One region of the Pseudonocardia sp. ICBG162 genome, then DNA from elsewhere that is predicted to be linked to it. Evidence: riboswitches for the same ligand, from Rfam matches in the RefSeq annotation. Region 1 holds a riboswitch; the other holds the start of a gene.
The links. A riboswitch is a leader RNA that binds a small molecule or an ion and turns the genes downstream of it on or off. The one in region 1 is predicted to bind thiamine pyrophosphate.
Positions count from the first base shown of each region.

Region 2: it holds a riboswitch for thiamine pyrophosphate, as region 1 does, so the genes downstream of both, KPL60_RS09255 (ABC transporter substrate-binding protein) here and thiO (glycine oxidase ThiO) in region 1, are expected to answer to the same signal.

Region 1 covers NZ_JAHLJD010000031.1:897,574-900,969, reverse strand. Annotated here, with positions in the region: gene KPL60_RS29025 (hypothetical protein) at 1-915, shown strand, start outside; gene thiE (thiamine phosphate synthase) at 960-1,661, opposite strand; TPP riboswitch at 1,692-1,800, shown strand; gene thiO (glycine oxidase ThiO) at 1,798-2,970, shown strand; gene thiS (sulfur carrier protein ThiS) at 2,970-3,170, shown strand; gene KPL60_RS29005 (thiazole synthase) at 3,173-3,396, shown strand, end outside.
Region 2 covers NZ_JAHLJD010000013.1:1,341,134-1,344,529, reverse strand. Annotated here, with positions in the region: gene KPL60_RS09270 (choline dehydrogenase) at 1-391, opposite strand, end outside; gene KPL60_RS09265 (hypothetical protein) at 510-938, shown strand; gene KPL60_RS09260 (hypothetical protein) at 945-1,667, opposite strand; TPP riboswitch at 1,895-2,008, shown strand; gene KPL60_RS09255 (ABC transporter substrate-binding protein) at 2,000-3,025, shown strand; gene KPL60_RS09250 (ABC transporter permease) at 3,022-3,396, shown strand, end outside.

The sequences.
Region 1 (3,396 bases):
GGTGGGTCCGGAGGCTCGGGCGGGTCCGGTGACGGCTCCGGCGACGCCTCGTCGGACACCACGAAGGCGAGCGGCCTCAAGGCCGACCTCAGCCCGACGAAGATCGCAGCCGGCGCCGGCGCGGCGATCGTCACGGCGGTGCTCGGCTCGTTCCTCGGCGCGGTCGGCACGGTGATCGGCGCGGCGCTCGGCTCGATCATCTCGACGCTGGCCACCACGCTGTTCACCCGCTCGCTCGAGGTCAGCAAGGACAAGGCACTCGAGCTGAAGGACAAGGCGACCCGGCGCGGCAAGGGCGTCGCCGAGGGCACCGCTGTCGCCGCGCAGAACGGTGCCGGCCACGGTCTCGCCGGGCCCACCGGCGAGGAGACGGTGCTGCTGGACCCGTGGCAGACACCCGGCGGCACCACCCGCGCCGCCGGAGCGGGCCACGGCCGGTTCCGCCGGGTCCGGGTCACCCGCAAGACGGTGATCGTGTCCGCGGTGCTCGGCGTCGTCACCTTCGCGGTGTCGATGTTCCTGATCTCCGGCATCGAGTTCGTGAAGGGCTCGTCGCTGTCCGGCTCGTCCGGGACCTCGGTGAGCAACGTCGTCCGCGGCGGTGCTCCTCCCGCCCAGCAGGAGAACGACCGGGGCGAGGGCTCCGGGGGCGACTCGTCGACGTCGTCGTCGAGCTCGACCTCCACCGAGGAGTCGGGGACCAGTACCTCGGAGTCGTCGACCAGCACCCGTGACCGGGACTCCGGTCAGGACGGCTCGGGCTCGTCGAACCCGCTGCAGGACGGGCTGAACCGGGTCCTGCCGACCCAGCAGCCGGGCTCCGGCCAGTCGGGTCAGGACTCGGGCGGGCAGAACTCCGGCGGCCAGGGCTCGGGCAACCAGGGCTCGGGCCAGGGGTCCGGCACGCAGAACTGACCCGCGTGCCCGCGGCGCCGGATCCCGGCGCCGCGGGGCCGGGCTCAGCGCAGACGGGCCCGAAGCGCCGCCGCGGCCGCGCGCGGGTCCTCGGCCTCGGTGATCGCCCGGACGACGACGATCCGGTCCGCACCGGCGTCGAGGACCTCGTCGAGGCGGTCGCCGTCGATGCCCCCGATCGCGAACCACGGCCGCGCCGGGGCCCGTCCGGCGACCGTGCGCACCAGGTCCAGGCCGGGTGCCGGGCGTCCCGGCTTGGTCGGGGTCGGCCAGCACGGGCCGACGCAGAAGTAGTCGACGCCGTCCTCGTCGGCGGCGGTCAGGGTCTCGGCGGGGCTGTGCGAGGACCGGCCGACGAGCACGTCGTCGCCGACGACCCGGCGCGCCCACGCCACCGGCAGGTCGTCCTGGCCGAGGTGCAGCACGTCGGCGCCCGCGGCGAGCGCGACGTCGGCGCGGTCGTTCACCGCGAGCAGCGCGCCGTGCCGGCGGCAGGCGTCGGCGAGCACCTCCAGTGCGGCGAGCTCGGCGCTCGCCTCCAGCGGCCCGTCGGGCCCGCCCTTGTCCCGCAGCTGGACGATGTCGACCCCGCCGGCGAGCGCGGCGTCGGCGAACTCCGCCAGGTCACCGCGCGCGGTGCGGGCGTCGGTGCACAGGTAGAGACGGGCGTCGGTGAGGCCGTCGAGCCGGGCGCGCCGGGTGTCGCCGGTGCCGGGACGGGTATCGGTGTCGGACACGGCTCGCAGGCTACGGCGTAGCCTGGGCCCCGGACGACGACGAACCACGGGAGCCCGGACAGCGGGCTGAGAGGGGATCCGCGACGCGGTCCCGACCGTCGAACCTGATCCGGGTCATGCCGGCGCAGGGAGTGAGGTGGATCCGATGAGCGCGAGTGCCGGACGGCTGGTCGTCGCGGGTGCGGGGGCCGTCGGCCTGTCCGTCGCCCGCGCGGCGGCCCGCGACGGCTGGTCGGTGACGGTGTTCGATCCGGCCCCCGGCCGCGGCGCGTCCTGGGTGGCCGGCGGGATGCTCGCCCCGGTCACCGAGGCCTGGCCCGGCGAGGAGGACCTGCTCGCCCTCGGGCTGGACTCGGTCGCACGCTGGCCGGAGTTCGCCGCGGCCCTGTCCGCCGACGCCGGCACCGACGCCGGGCTGCACCCGGAGGGCACCGTCGTCGCCGCGACCGGGTCCGGGGACCGCGCCGAGCTGACCGCGCTCGCGGACTACCTGGAGTCCCTCGGCCGCGACGTGCACCGGCTGACCGGCCGTGAGCTGCGCCGCCTCGAACCCGCGCTGGGCCCGGAGGTCCGCGGCGGCCTGTCGGTGCCCGACGACCCGTCGGTGGACAACCGGCGGCTGCTCGCCGCACTGGCGACCGCGGCCGGGCGGGCCGGGGTCGTCGTCTCCGACCGCGGGGTCGCGCGCGTGCTCGACGACGGCGTCCGTGTCACCGGCGTGCGGCTCGCGGACGGGACCGAGGTCGCGGCGGACGCGGTCGTCGTCGCGGCGGGGGCGCACTCGTCGTCGCTGCACCCGGTGCTCGACGGGCTGGTCCGCCCGGTGAAGGGCGAGATCCTGCGGCTGACCCGGCGCGCCGGGGCGCTGCCGCCGCCGTCGCGGACGGTGCGGGCGCTCGTCGACGGACGGCCGGTCTACGCCGTGCCGAGGACGCTGCCCGGGTACGGCGACCTCGTCGTCGGCGCGACGACGGCGGAGAACGGATTCGACACCGACGTCACCGTCGGCGGGGTGCGCGACCTGCTGCGCGACGCCGAGCGGATCCTGCCCGGTATCGCCGAGTACGCGCTGACCGAGACCGCGGCCGGGCTGCGGCCGGGCAGCCGGGACAACCTGCCGCTGATCGGGCGCACCGGGCCCGACGGGCTGATCGCGGCGACCGGGCACGGCCGCAACGGGATGCTGCTGGTACCGGTGACCGCGGCGGCCGTCGCGGCGCTGCTGCGCGGCGACGACGTGCCGGAACCGGTCCGCGCGGCGGACCCGCGACGGTTCGCCCCGGCCGCCGCCGGGGCACGCGAGGAGGGGAACCACTGATGCGGATCGTGCTGAACGGCGAGCACCGCGACGTCGACGACGGCGCCGACCTCGCCCGGATCCTGGCCGAGGCCGGGCTGCCGGAGCGGGGGATCGCCGTCGCCGTCGACGGGGAGGTCGTGCCGCGCACGTCGTGGGCCGGGCACCGCCCCGCCGACGGCGCGCGGGTCGAGGTCCTGACCGCGGTACAGGGAGGATGAGCATGGCTGTGCAGACCGACAAGCTCGCGTTCGGTGACCACCTGTTCGACTCGCGGCTGGTGATGGGCACCGGTGGTGCCGCGAACCTGGAGATCCTGGAGCGGGCGCTGGTCGCGTCCGGCACCGAGCTGACGACGGTGGCGCTGCGACGCGTCGACGTCGCGGGCGGGACCGGGCTGCTGGACCTGCTGCGCCGCCTCGGGATCGCCGTGCTGCCCAACACCGC
Region 2 (3,396 bases), on a different contig from region 1:
GCTCCAGGCGGCGGAAGTAGGGCAGCAGGTGGGCCGAGCTCCACTGCTCGCAGCCGGGCAGGCGGGACCAGCGGTCGTAGTCGCCCGGGTGGGCCCGCTGGTAGACCATCCCGTTGATGCTGCTGCTGCCGCCCAGGACCTTCCCGCGCGGGACGGCGATCCGTCGCCCGGCCAGACCGGCCTCGGGCTCGGTGACGTAGCACCAGTCGTAGCGGGGGTTGCCCCACGCCTTCGACAGCGCGGCGGGCATCCGGATGATCGGGTCCCAGCGGTGGTCGGGCCGGCCCGCCTCGAGCATCAGCACCCGGCGCGTGGGATCCTCGGTGAGCCGGGCGGCCAGCACCGCCCCCGCGGATCCTCCGCCGACGATGACGACGTCGTACCGGCCCATTGCGCGCCCTCCACACCTACTGTCGGGATTGCCCTGTTCGAGGGAGCAACCCCCCTTGCGTGGATCACGGTACGCCGCGCCCACCGGCCGTCACCGCCGCCCCCGTAGGCTCGATGGTGTGACGACGACCGAGCGCGGTGCGGACGACGGAGCGGATCTCCGCGCCGGTACCGCGGACGACGCCGACGCCGCGCTGGCCGCCCTCGCCGCCCAGCTGGAGGCGTCGGTCGCCGAGCTCTCCTCGGCCCGCGAACGGGTGGCCGAGCTGCAGGAGCTGCGGTCGCAGGGGCTCAGCTGGCGGGCGATCGTCCCGCGCGAGGCGCGGCCGCTGATCGTCGAGACCCTCACCCGCACCCTCGACGGCCTGGGCGCCGTCGGCGGCCGGTTCCGCCGCGAGGAGGCCGTCGCGCTGCACGGCGAGGGCGAGACGATCGCCGGGATCGGCAGGCTGTTCGGGGTCAGCCGCCAGCGCGTGTCGGCCTACCTGCAGGAACACCAGCAGCTCCTCGACCGGTACGCGGCCCGCGAGGACCGGCCGGAGTCCTGACCCGGGTCAGCCCTGGTCGTGCCGGCGGTGCCGCGCCTGCCGCTGGGCGGGCACCCGCGGTGCCACCGGCACCACGGGGGAGCGGCGGGCCGCCGGGATCAGCGCGGTGCGGTCGATCGCGTCGGGCTGCTCCGGCACCGACGGCTGCGCGGCGCGCAGCTGCAGCCGGGCCAGCTCGCGGACGTCGGTGAGCCGGGCCGCGAGTGCGGTGACCACCGGCGCCAGCGCGACGACCAGCCGCTCGCCGAGCGGGTCGTCGGGCCCGCCGCGGGCGAACAGCTGCAGGGCGCCCGCGGTGCGCCCGGCCACCGGGACCGGCACCGACAGCGAGCGGACCAGGCCGCAGTCGGCCGCGGCGGCGGCCAGCTCGGGTGGCCCGGACCGGGTCAGGTCCGGGGTGGTCAGCGTGCGGTCGCCGCGCTCGGCGGCGGGGCCCGGCCCGGCGTCGGCCCGGCGCTGCAGCTCACCCAGGCGCACGGCGGCGGTGTCGGAGCCGAACACCCGCCGGGCCTCGGGGTCGCGGGGGTCGGCGGGCTCGCGCAGCAGCAGCGCCGCACCCCCGACCCGGGCGGCGGGCACCAGCGCGACGCAGATCCCGGAGAGCATCGCGGCGACGTCGGCGTGCGCGACGGAGGTGGCGCCGGCCTGCAACGCGACCCGCACCAGGGCGGGCGCCGGGTCGGGCGTCGGCCGCCCGGTCGTGCCGGAGGTCCAGAGCGAGGCCGCCATCTCGTCCCTTCCGCGTCAGCTCCCGCGAGCGGGGGTTCGTGACACAGCGTCGCGGGTGTGGTGGCGAGGATAACGATCGTGGTCGCCGCCGCGGACGGCGGCTCGCCCGGCCCGTCCCGACGATCACCGCAGGTGACGGAACCGGAGGCTCCGGTGACCGCGGGTGTCCGGCCGGTCCGGTGCGACGGACGCCGGCCCGGCAGGACCGGGTGGGCCGCGTAAGGTTTCGGACGTACCGCGGGAGCCCGCGCACCGAGGCTGAGAGGGCGGCAGGACCGGCCGCCGACCGTTCGAACCTGATCCGGGTCACACCGGCGTAGGGAGGCCGCTCCGTGCTGTCACGTGCTCTCCGTCCGCTCGCCGTCGCGCTGGCGCTCGCGCTGGCCCTGTCCGGCTGCGCCGCGGCCGACGGCTCCGGCGGCTCCGCCGGGGGCGGGCCGATCCGCGTCGCGCTGGACTGGACGCCGAACACCAACCACATCGGGTTGTTCGCCGCCCAGCAGGCGGGCTACTTCCGCGACGCCGGCCTCGACGTCGAGTTCCTGCCCTACAACCAGACCTCGCCGGACACCCTGGTCGGCTCCGGCGCCGCGGACTTCGGCATCGGCTTCCAGGACTCGTTCACGTTCTCCAAGGCCGCGGGCGCCGACATCACCTCGGTGATGGCGATCCTGCAGCACTGGGCCACCGAGATCGCGGTGCGCGCCGACCGCACCGACATCCGGTCCCCGCGCGACCTCGACGGCAAGGTCTACGCCGGGTTCGGCGGGCCCGGGGAGAACCAGAAGATGCAGGCCGTGATCCGGGCCGACGGCGGGCGCGGCGACTTCCGCACCGAGGTCCTGTCCACCGCCGCCTACGAGGCGCTCTACTCCGGCCAGGCCGACTTCACCGAGCCGTTCGTCAACGTCGAGGGCGTCGAGGCGCAGCTGCGCGGCGAGCCGATCCGCACCTTCCGCTACACCGACTACGGCTTCCCGGACTCCTACAACGTGCTGCTGCTGGGCAACTCGACCTGGCTGCGCGACAACCCCGACCGGGCACGCGCGTTCGTGCAGGCCGTCCAGAAGGGCTACGCGCTGGCCGCGCAGGACCCGGCGACCGCGGCCCGGATGCTCAAGGAGGCCAACCCCGGCGCGTTCACCTCCGACGCGCTGGTCGACCGGGGCGCGCAGATGCTCAGCGAGCGCTTCCTGCGCGACGCGCAGGGCCGCGTCGGGTTCCAGACCCCGCAGCAGTGGGCCGGGTTCTCCGGGTTCCTCTACGACACGGGCACCGTCGCGGGGCCGGACGGCGCCCCGGTGCGGCAGAAGCCGGACTTCTCGACCTGGTTCACCAACGACTACCTGGCACCGTGATCCGCCGGCTGTGGCCGGCCGCGGCGCTGGTCACCGCCCTGCTGGTCGCCTGGCAGGTCGCGGTCACCGTCGCCGGCACCCGCCCCCAGGTGCTGCCCTCGCCGCTGCGGGTCCTCGAGCAGGGCTGGGCGTTCCGGGCCGAGCTGTGGGCGAACACCCTGCCGACGGTCCAGGTGACGCTGATCGGGTTCACCGTCTCGATGGCGCTGGCCTGGGCGGCCGCGGTCGCGGTGGACTTCTCGCCGTGGCTGCGCCGGGCGCTGACCCCGCTGCTGGTGGCCTCGCAGACGCTGCCGGTGGTCGCGATCGCCCCGCTGCTCATCATCTGGTTCGGGTTCGGCCTGCTGCCGAAGGTGCTGGTCATCGCGCTG